Linked DNA regions of Dyadobacter chenhuakuii. The protein of the gene in region 1 interacts with the protein of each later gene in a pairwise test. Links are inferred from orthologs where the notes say so. Each region holds a gene or a part of one and is shown in the gene's direction. Other genes may lie near its edges.

Evidence for each region. Proteins that work in one complex are often made in the same cells at the same time.
Region 2: the proteins of secA (region 1) and NFI80_RS08335 interact in binary tests that used the Escherichia coli proteins (3 or more experiments, as listed by UniProt). The link is inferred for Dyadobacter chenhuakuii from one-to-one orthologs.

Annotation. Positions count from the first base shown.
Region 1 is NZ_CP098805.1:4,670,305-4,674,269, forward strand. Bases 19-3,909 are described here. They hold secA (preprotein translocase subunit SecA), read left to right. Parts: upstream 19-361; coding sequence 362-3,709; downstream 3,710-3,909. Other genes in these bases: NFI80_RS19420 (PspC domain-containing protein), read right to left, coding at 19-66; NFI80_RS19430 (phosphatidylserine decarboxylase family protein), read left to right, coding at 3,844-3,909. Outside these bases: more of NFI80_RS19420, read right to left, coding at 1-18; more of NFI80_RS19430, read left to right, coding at 3,910-3,965. UniProt on the Escherichia coli protein: Required for protein export, interacts with the SecYEG preprotein conducting channel.
Region 2 is NZ_CP098805.1:2,020,168-2,023,137, forward strand. What follows is about bases 36-2,931. They hold NFI80_RS08335 (alkaline phosphatase), read left to right. Parts: upstream 36-734; coding sequence 735-2,129; downstream 2,130-2,931. Other genes in these bases: NFI80_RS08330 (alkaline phosphatase family protein), read left to right, coding at 36-636; NFI80_RS08340 (SusC/RagA family TonB-linked outer membrane protein), read left to right, coding at 2,283-2,931. Outside these bases: more of NFI80_RS08330, read left to right, coding at 1-35; more of NFI80_RS08340, read left to right, coding at 2,932-2,970.

The DNA of each region.
Region 1 (3,965 bases):
GATTCCGGATGCTACACCACCTATGATTTTGCTGCTTGTATTGCGAAATAATCTGTTGTTGTTCATGGCTGTGGTTGTTTATTTTTTCTTTGATGATTCAAAGGTACTGTGTATTACATAGTAGTTGAAAATAATTGGTACAAACGGTTCTCTTGCCTGAGTATGGGTGCCTTATTGGTTTGAGCAAACGGTAAAAAAACATTAGAGTTACATTAGGATTCTTCTGATTCATATACAATACTATTTGCAATGAATTACCTTTGAGTTTGAAAATGATAGCTTTGCTGACAATCTGGCACGATTAACGGGCAGGCTCAATTATTTTTCTGTAAATGATCGGTTAAAAACATATACTAAAATCATGTTTAAAATATTTTCAAAGCTGTTCGGCACAAAATCAGAACGGGATTTAAAAGAATTGACTCCCTACGTTGATAAAGTCAATGCCGAATACGCACTCCTGGCTTCTTTAACCAATGATGACCTGCGGGCAAAATCCGAAGGTCTGAAACAACATATTGCCGACAACCTGAAATCCATTGATGATCAGATTGCTGCTTTAAGACAACAAGCTGCTGATGAGCCTAATGTCGATAGCAAAGAAGCGATTTTCAAGAAAATTGATGCGCTTGATCTGGATCGGAATAAAGAACTTGAAAAGATCCTTCTGGATATTTTGCCAAAGGCCTTTGCCATTGTAAAAGAAACGGCGCGCCGCTTCAAGGAAAATGAAAAGCTGGAAGTGACGGCTTCTTTCTTCGACAGGGAAGTGGCAACCAAAAAGTCACACGTTACCATTGAAGGTGACAAAGCTTACTGGAATACAACCTGGGATGTAATTGGACAGCCTATTAAATGGAACATGCTGCATTATGATGTGCAGCTGATCGGTGGTGTGGTTTTGCACCAGGGGAAAATCTCTGAAATGGCGACAGGGGAAGGGAAAACGCTTGTTGCAACGCTTCCCGCATTCCTTAATGCATTGGCAGGAAACGGCGTTCACATTGTAACCGTTAACGATTACCTGGCAAAACGTGATGCGGAATGGAATGCACCTCTTTTTGAATTTCACGGCATGAGCGTCGATTGCATTGACCGCCACCAGCCCAACACCATTGCCCGCAGAAATGCATATAAAGCCTCATTGACTTACGGAACGAATAACGAGTTCGGTTTTGACTATCTGCGTGACAACATGTCACGTACGCCCGAAGAACTCGTTCAGCGCAAGCACCATTTCGCGATGGTCGATGAGGTTGACTCCGTTTTGATCGATGATGCGCGTACGCCATTGATCATCAGCGGCCCAGTGCCAAGAGGTGATGAACAGGAATATCTGGAATTGAAACCACGCGTTTCGCGGATCGTTGAAGCACAGAAAAAGCTGGCGATGGATTTCCTTACCGACGCCAGAAAGAAAATTGCAGCCGGCGATAAAAAAGAAGGAGCATTATCCTTGTTCCGTGCACATCGCGGAATGCCGAAATACAAGCCGTTGATTAAATATCTGAGTGAATCAGGCATTAAGGCGCTCATGCAGGAATCGGAATCGATTTATCTTGCTGAAAACCAAAAGCTGATGCCACAAGCGGATGAACCGCTTTATTTCACAATTGACGAGCGTCATAACAGCATTGAACTAACAGAAAAAGGAATTGACTTCCTGACAGGTGAGTCGGAAGAGACCAACTTCTTTATTCTGCCCGACATTGCGGTTGATCTGGATGCAATTGAAAAAGACGCATCATTGAATGAGCAGGAACGCATTATCAGGAAAGAAGCATTAATCCGCGATTATTCTGTAAAAACAGCACGTATCCACACAGTTAACCAGCTTTTGAAAGCATTTACGCTTTTCGAAAAAGACGTGGAATACGTGATCATGGACGGAAAGGTTAAGATCGTCGATGAGCAGACTGGCCGTATCATGGATGGCCGTCGTTATTCCGACGGTTTGCACCAGGCGATTGAAGCAAAAGAGAATGTGCGCGTTGAAGATGCGACTCAGACTTACGCGACAGTTACCCTTCAAAATTACTTCCGGATGTATCACAAGCTGGCCGGTATGACCGGAACGGCGGAAACGGAAGCAGGTGAATTCTGGGAAATCTACAAACTGGATGTGGTTTCGATTCCTACCAATGTTAATGCGGTTCGGAAAGACCATGAAGATAAAGTGTATCGTTCGGTTCGTGAAAAATACAATGCGGTAACGGATGAAATTGTAGAGCTTGTGGAAGCCGGGCGGCCAGTCTTAGTAGGTACAACTTCGGTTGAAAACTCTGAGATCATCAGCCGGATGCTTACATTAAGAAAAATCCAGCACCAGGTTTTGAATGCCAAGCAACATCAGCGTGAAGCGGAAGTGGTGACAGAAGCCGGTAAGCCGGGAACTGTAACGATTGCAACCAACATGGCTGGTCGTGGAACGGACATTAAGCTTACACCGGAATCGAAAAAAGCGGGCGGACTTGCGATCATTGGTACAGAACGTCACGAAAGCCGTCGTGTAGACAGGCAGTTGCGTGGTCGTTCCGGTCGCCAGGGTGACCCGGGTTCTTCTCAATTCTTTGTCTCGCTGGAAGATAACCTCATGCGTCTCTTCGGTTCCGACCGGATGGCGAAGGTGATGGACCGGATGGGGTTGGAAGAAGGCGAAGTGATCCAGAGCGGAATGATTACCAAATCCATCGAACGCGCGCAGAAAAAGGTTGAGGAAAACAACTTTGGTATGCGGAAGCGTCTTTTGGAATATGATGACGTGATGAACTATCAGCGTGACGCCATTTATACACGTCGCCGCAATGCATTGTTTGGAGAACGTCTGGCCGTTGACATTGCGAATACATTATATGATGTATGTGACGAGTTGGTGGGCTCTGCAACTTCTTATGCAGAACTTGAACTGGCTGTGATCACAACATTAGGAATGGAACTTCCTTACGGCGAGTCGGAATATGGTTCAATGAGGCCTGCGGACCGTTCACAAAAGCTTTATGAAGCAGCTGAGAAGCAATATCAAGAAAAGAATGCCTCGATAGCAACGAAAGCATTACCAGTTTTGAGCTCTATTTACGCAGAACGCGGTGCGACGATCTCTGAAATTATGATCCCGTTCAGCGACGGAATCCGTCAGACGGGCGTTGTAGTGGGCTTGAAAAAGGCTATCGAAAACGAGGGAAGGGAAATCACGACTGAAATGGAGAAAGCCATTGTGCTATCACTGATCGACCAGGAGTGGAAAGAGCATTTGCGTGAGATGGATGATTTGAAACAATCCGTTCAGAATGCGGTGTTTGAGCAAAAGGATCCTTTGTTGATTTACAAATTTGAGTCGGTTGAGCTTTTCAAACGCTTCCTGAGCAAGGTTAACTTTGATATGATCTCCTTCCTGATGAAGGCGGATATTCCTCAGGAAGAGGCGGTTCCGGCTACTGCGGTGCAGCAAACCGTGCGTCGCCCTGCGCCAGCGCCTGAGTTGCATACCAACCGTGAGGAGGATTTTGACCTGGACATGGACGGCGGCCCGAACGAGTACGCCCGTAATATGGAGTCAACCACAAAGGCACAGCCTGTTCGCACCATTAAAATCGCTGACCGGAACCAGAAAGTATCTGTCCAGTATCGCGATGGCCGGATTTTGCGTGATGTGAAATTCAAAAAAGTGGAGCAGGAAGTGAAGAACGGAGATTGCGTTGTGATCGAATAATCATTCATAAAGCATTAATAAATTGTAAAGCCCTGCCCTTCTGAATGGATTGGCAGGGCTTTTGATGGAAAGGAAATCAGTATTTATACGATATTTGTATTTTACAGCAAGTCATTAACGAAACATAACCCTGCATGAGACTGCACAAAGAAGGTTACACCATCATGGCCATTACAGCCATTATATTGATACTGATAAACTTAGGCATATATTATCTGCTGCCTGACGGTTATTGGATTCCAAGATTGGTGTTGAT
Region 2 (2,970 bases), 2.7 Mb from region 1 along the record:
AAAGAATCTGATGACGTGGTGATTGCAGAGGGCGCTATTTATGTAAAAAACCATGATAAAAACCAGATCGAAAAAATTGTAGCCTTAATGCATAAAACGGACTGGATCGGCGCGGTCTTTACCAAACCCAAAAAGAAAGGTGATATGGCCGGCTCGGTCAAGGGAACATTGTCCTTTGACGCGATTCACTACAATCACCCGACGCGTTCAGGCGATATCCTCGTGGCACCCAACTGGAACGACGATAAAAATGACAAAGGCTTTGCCGGAACCGACTTTTCGGGAGGCGTTGCCGGGCACGGCGGATCGAGCCCTTATGAGATCAACATTGCTTTTTTTGCTGATGGCCCGGACTTCAAAAATGCATTTACCAGCGAGCTCCCGACTTCAAACATTGACATAGCACCGACAGTGCTCGCCCTTTATGGTCTCAAAGCCCCGTCACAAATGGACGGCCGCGCATTATCGGAGTTTCTGCAAAACCAGAAAGCAGCTGACAACAATGCAAAAAAACAAGTGATAACAGCCGAGGCGAAGTATGATTGGGGCACTTACAAGTTACAGCTTGAAATGTCCGTATTAGGCAACTACAAGTATTTTGATTTTACAAAAACAGAAAGAAACAAGTCCAACTGATAACACTTTCTTCATATCCGGACCCACATCTTAACCTGACGATAATACGCGCTCGACTAGTTTTGCGGTAAGCTAAAACTGAATATACCGAGCCTCAAATGAACAGAAGGGACTTTTTTACAAACGGTTCTGCCGGGCTCCTTGCCGGGCACATGACGCTTTTTGGCGAGCGAAGCGACGCCAAAACATTTTCCAGGGGAAAGCAGGGTGCAAAGAATATCATTTTCATGGTCAGTGACGGCATGAGCACGGGGACGCTGAACATGGCGGACCTGTTACTCAACCGGAAAGACGGGCGCATGAGCAGCTGGATGAAGCTGTATGCCGAACAAACCGGTCGCCGGGCGTTCATGGAAACCTCTTCTTCCAATGCACTCGTTACCGATTCAGCGGCCGGAAGCTCGGCGTGGGGAGGCGGCAGAAAAGTCCCGAACGGAAACCTGAACGTGAATGCGGACGGGAGTTTTAACAAACCAATTTTACAAAAATTCAAAGAGGCAGGAAAATCGGTTGGCTGCGTAACATCGGTGACGATCACGCATGCCACCCCTGCCGGATTTTGCATCAATAATAAGTCTCGCGGTGATGAGTCGGAAATTGCAGATCAATATCTGGACCTGAAATTCGACGTGATGATGGGTGGCGGCGCGGAGTTTTTTTCTGCTGAAAAACGCAAGGATAAAACGGACCTTTTTGCGGCCTACGAAAAAGCCGGTTACACGGTAGCGCGCAGCCGCGATGCAATGCTTGGCCTCAACAATACACAAAAACCGATCATGGGTGTGTACTGCGAAGGTGCGCTTCCCTACTCGCTGGATACATTCCAGGATGAACGGCTGCAAAAAGCTGTTCCGACATTGGCCGAAATGACGCAAAAGACGCTTGATCTATTATCAAAAAACCCAAAGGGATTTGCGGTCCAGATCGAAGCAGGAAAAGTGGACTGGGCGGCACATTCCAATGATGCGGGCGGTTTGCTGTATGACCAGGTCGCGTTTGACCAGGCGGTCCAGGTAGCATTGGATTTTGCCTCAAAAGACAAAGAGACGCTTGTGATTATTACCACAGATCATGGCAATGCCAATCCGGGTCTTTTTGGCAGCGACAAGCAGTTTGATCTGCTGCAAAAGTTTAAGCATACCAACAACTGGATCCTGGGTGAGCTCGATAAAGTGCCCACCGCGGCGCAGCTCATCGAGCGAATCGAATTTGCACAGGGTTATGCCATCAAGCAATCCGAAGCCGAAAAAATCCTGGCGCGGTTCGGAAACAAAAATGAGTCGGGCCTGTACATTGCCAACAAACCGCTCTTCCGGGAGTTGGCTGGAATCCAGACACATTATACTGGAATAGGCTGGGCAGGAATGGATCATTCTGCGGATTACGTGGAACTGGCGATGTTCGGACCGGGAAGCGAAACCCTTAAACCTTTTGTCAAAAACACCGAGCTGCACCATTTTATGCTTGATATGACCGGAGTCGCCAGGGCTTAGGTTGTCTTGTAAAATTCACATTACCTTAACATTTATCGCCTCGTGGCTTAACACGGGAAAGTTACTTTTGCGCCCTTATGGGGCGCTTTTTTTGTTTCAAACAGCAAGAAACAAAAAGTGTCTTCTTGTTAAAATTAAATTTATAATCATTTTATGAAAAAACTACTTTTACCCATTGTCCATGTGGTAATTGCTGGTTCTCTGGTTTTCAGTGCATTCAGCCCCGCAGGGGCGGCCGGAGCAAAGCGCCATGACTCCAACATGGAAGCCGGGACCCAGGCCCCGAAAATCCGGGTGACTGGCCGTGTGCTTGACGACAACGGAGATCCTTTGCTGGGTGTTACGGTGATTGAAAAGGGAAACAGCAGCCGCGGTGCGGTTACGGATGTGAACGGAGAATTTGTAATCGAGGCCGCTGCGGGTGCTACCCTGGTGTTTTCGTTCGTCGGGTTCCTTGCGCATGAAGTGGTGATATCTGATGAAAAACCACTCAATATACAATTGAAGCAAGATGCAATGATGCTCGATGAGGTTGTGGCGGTGGGTTACCAGACGCTCAGAAAAAGCGATCTGACAGGTGCAGTTTCGAGTGTAAAAGCAAAAGAATTGAACCTGACTACGCCTACCATAGGCCAGGCTTTGGTCGGGAAAGTGGCTGGTGTGCAGATTTCGCAAGTGAGCGGTGCGCCCTACGTCGGCACTAAAATCCGTGTACGGGGCGTCGGCTCTATCAATGCGAGTTCAGATCCGCTTTATGTTGTTGATGGCTATCCTGCTGGTAATGATGTATTTATCAATCCCAATGACATTGAATCGATTGATATTCTGAAAGATGCTGCGT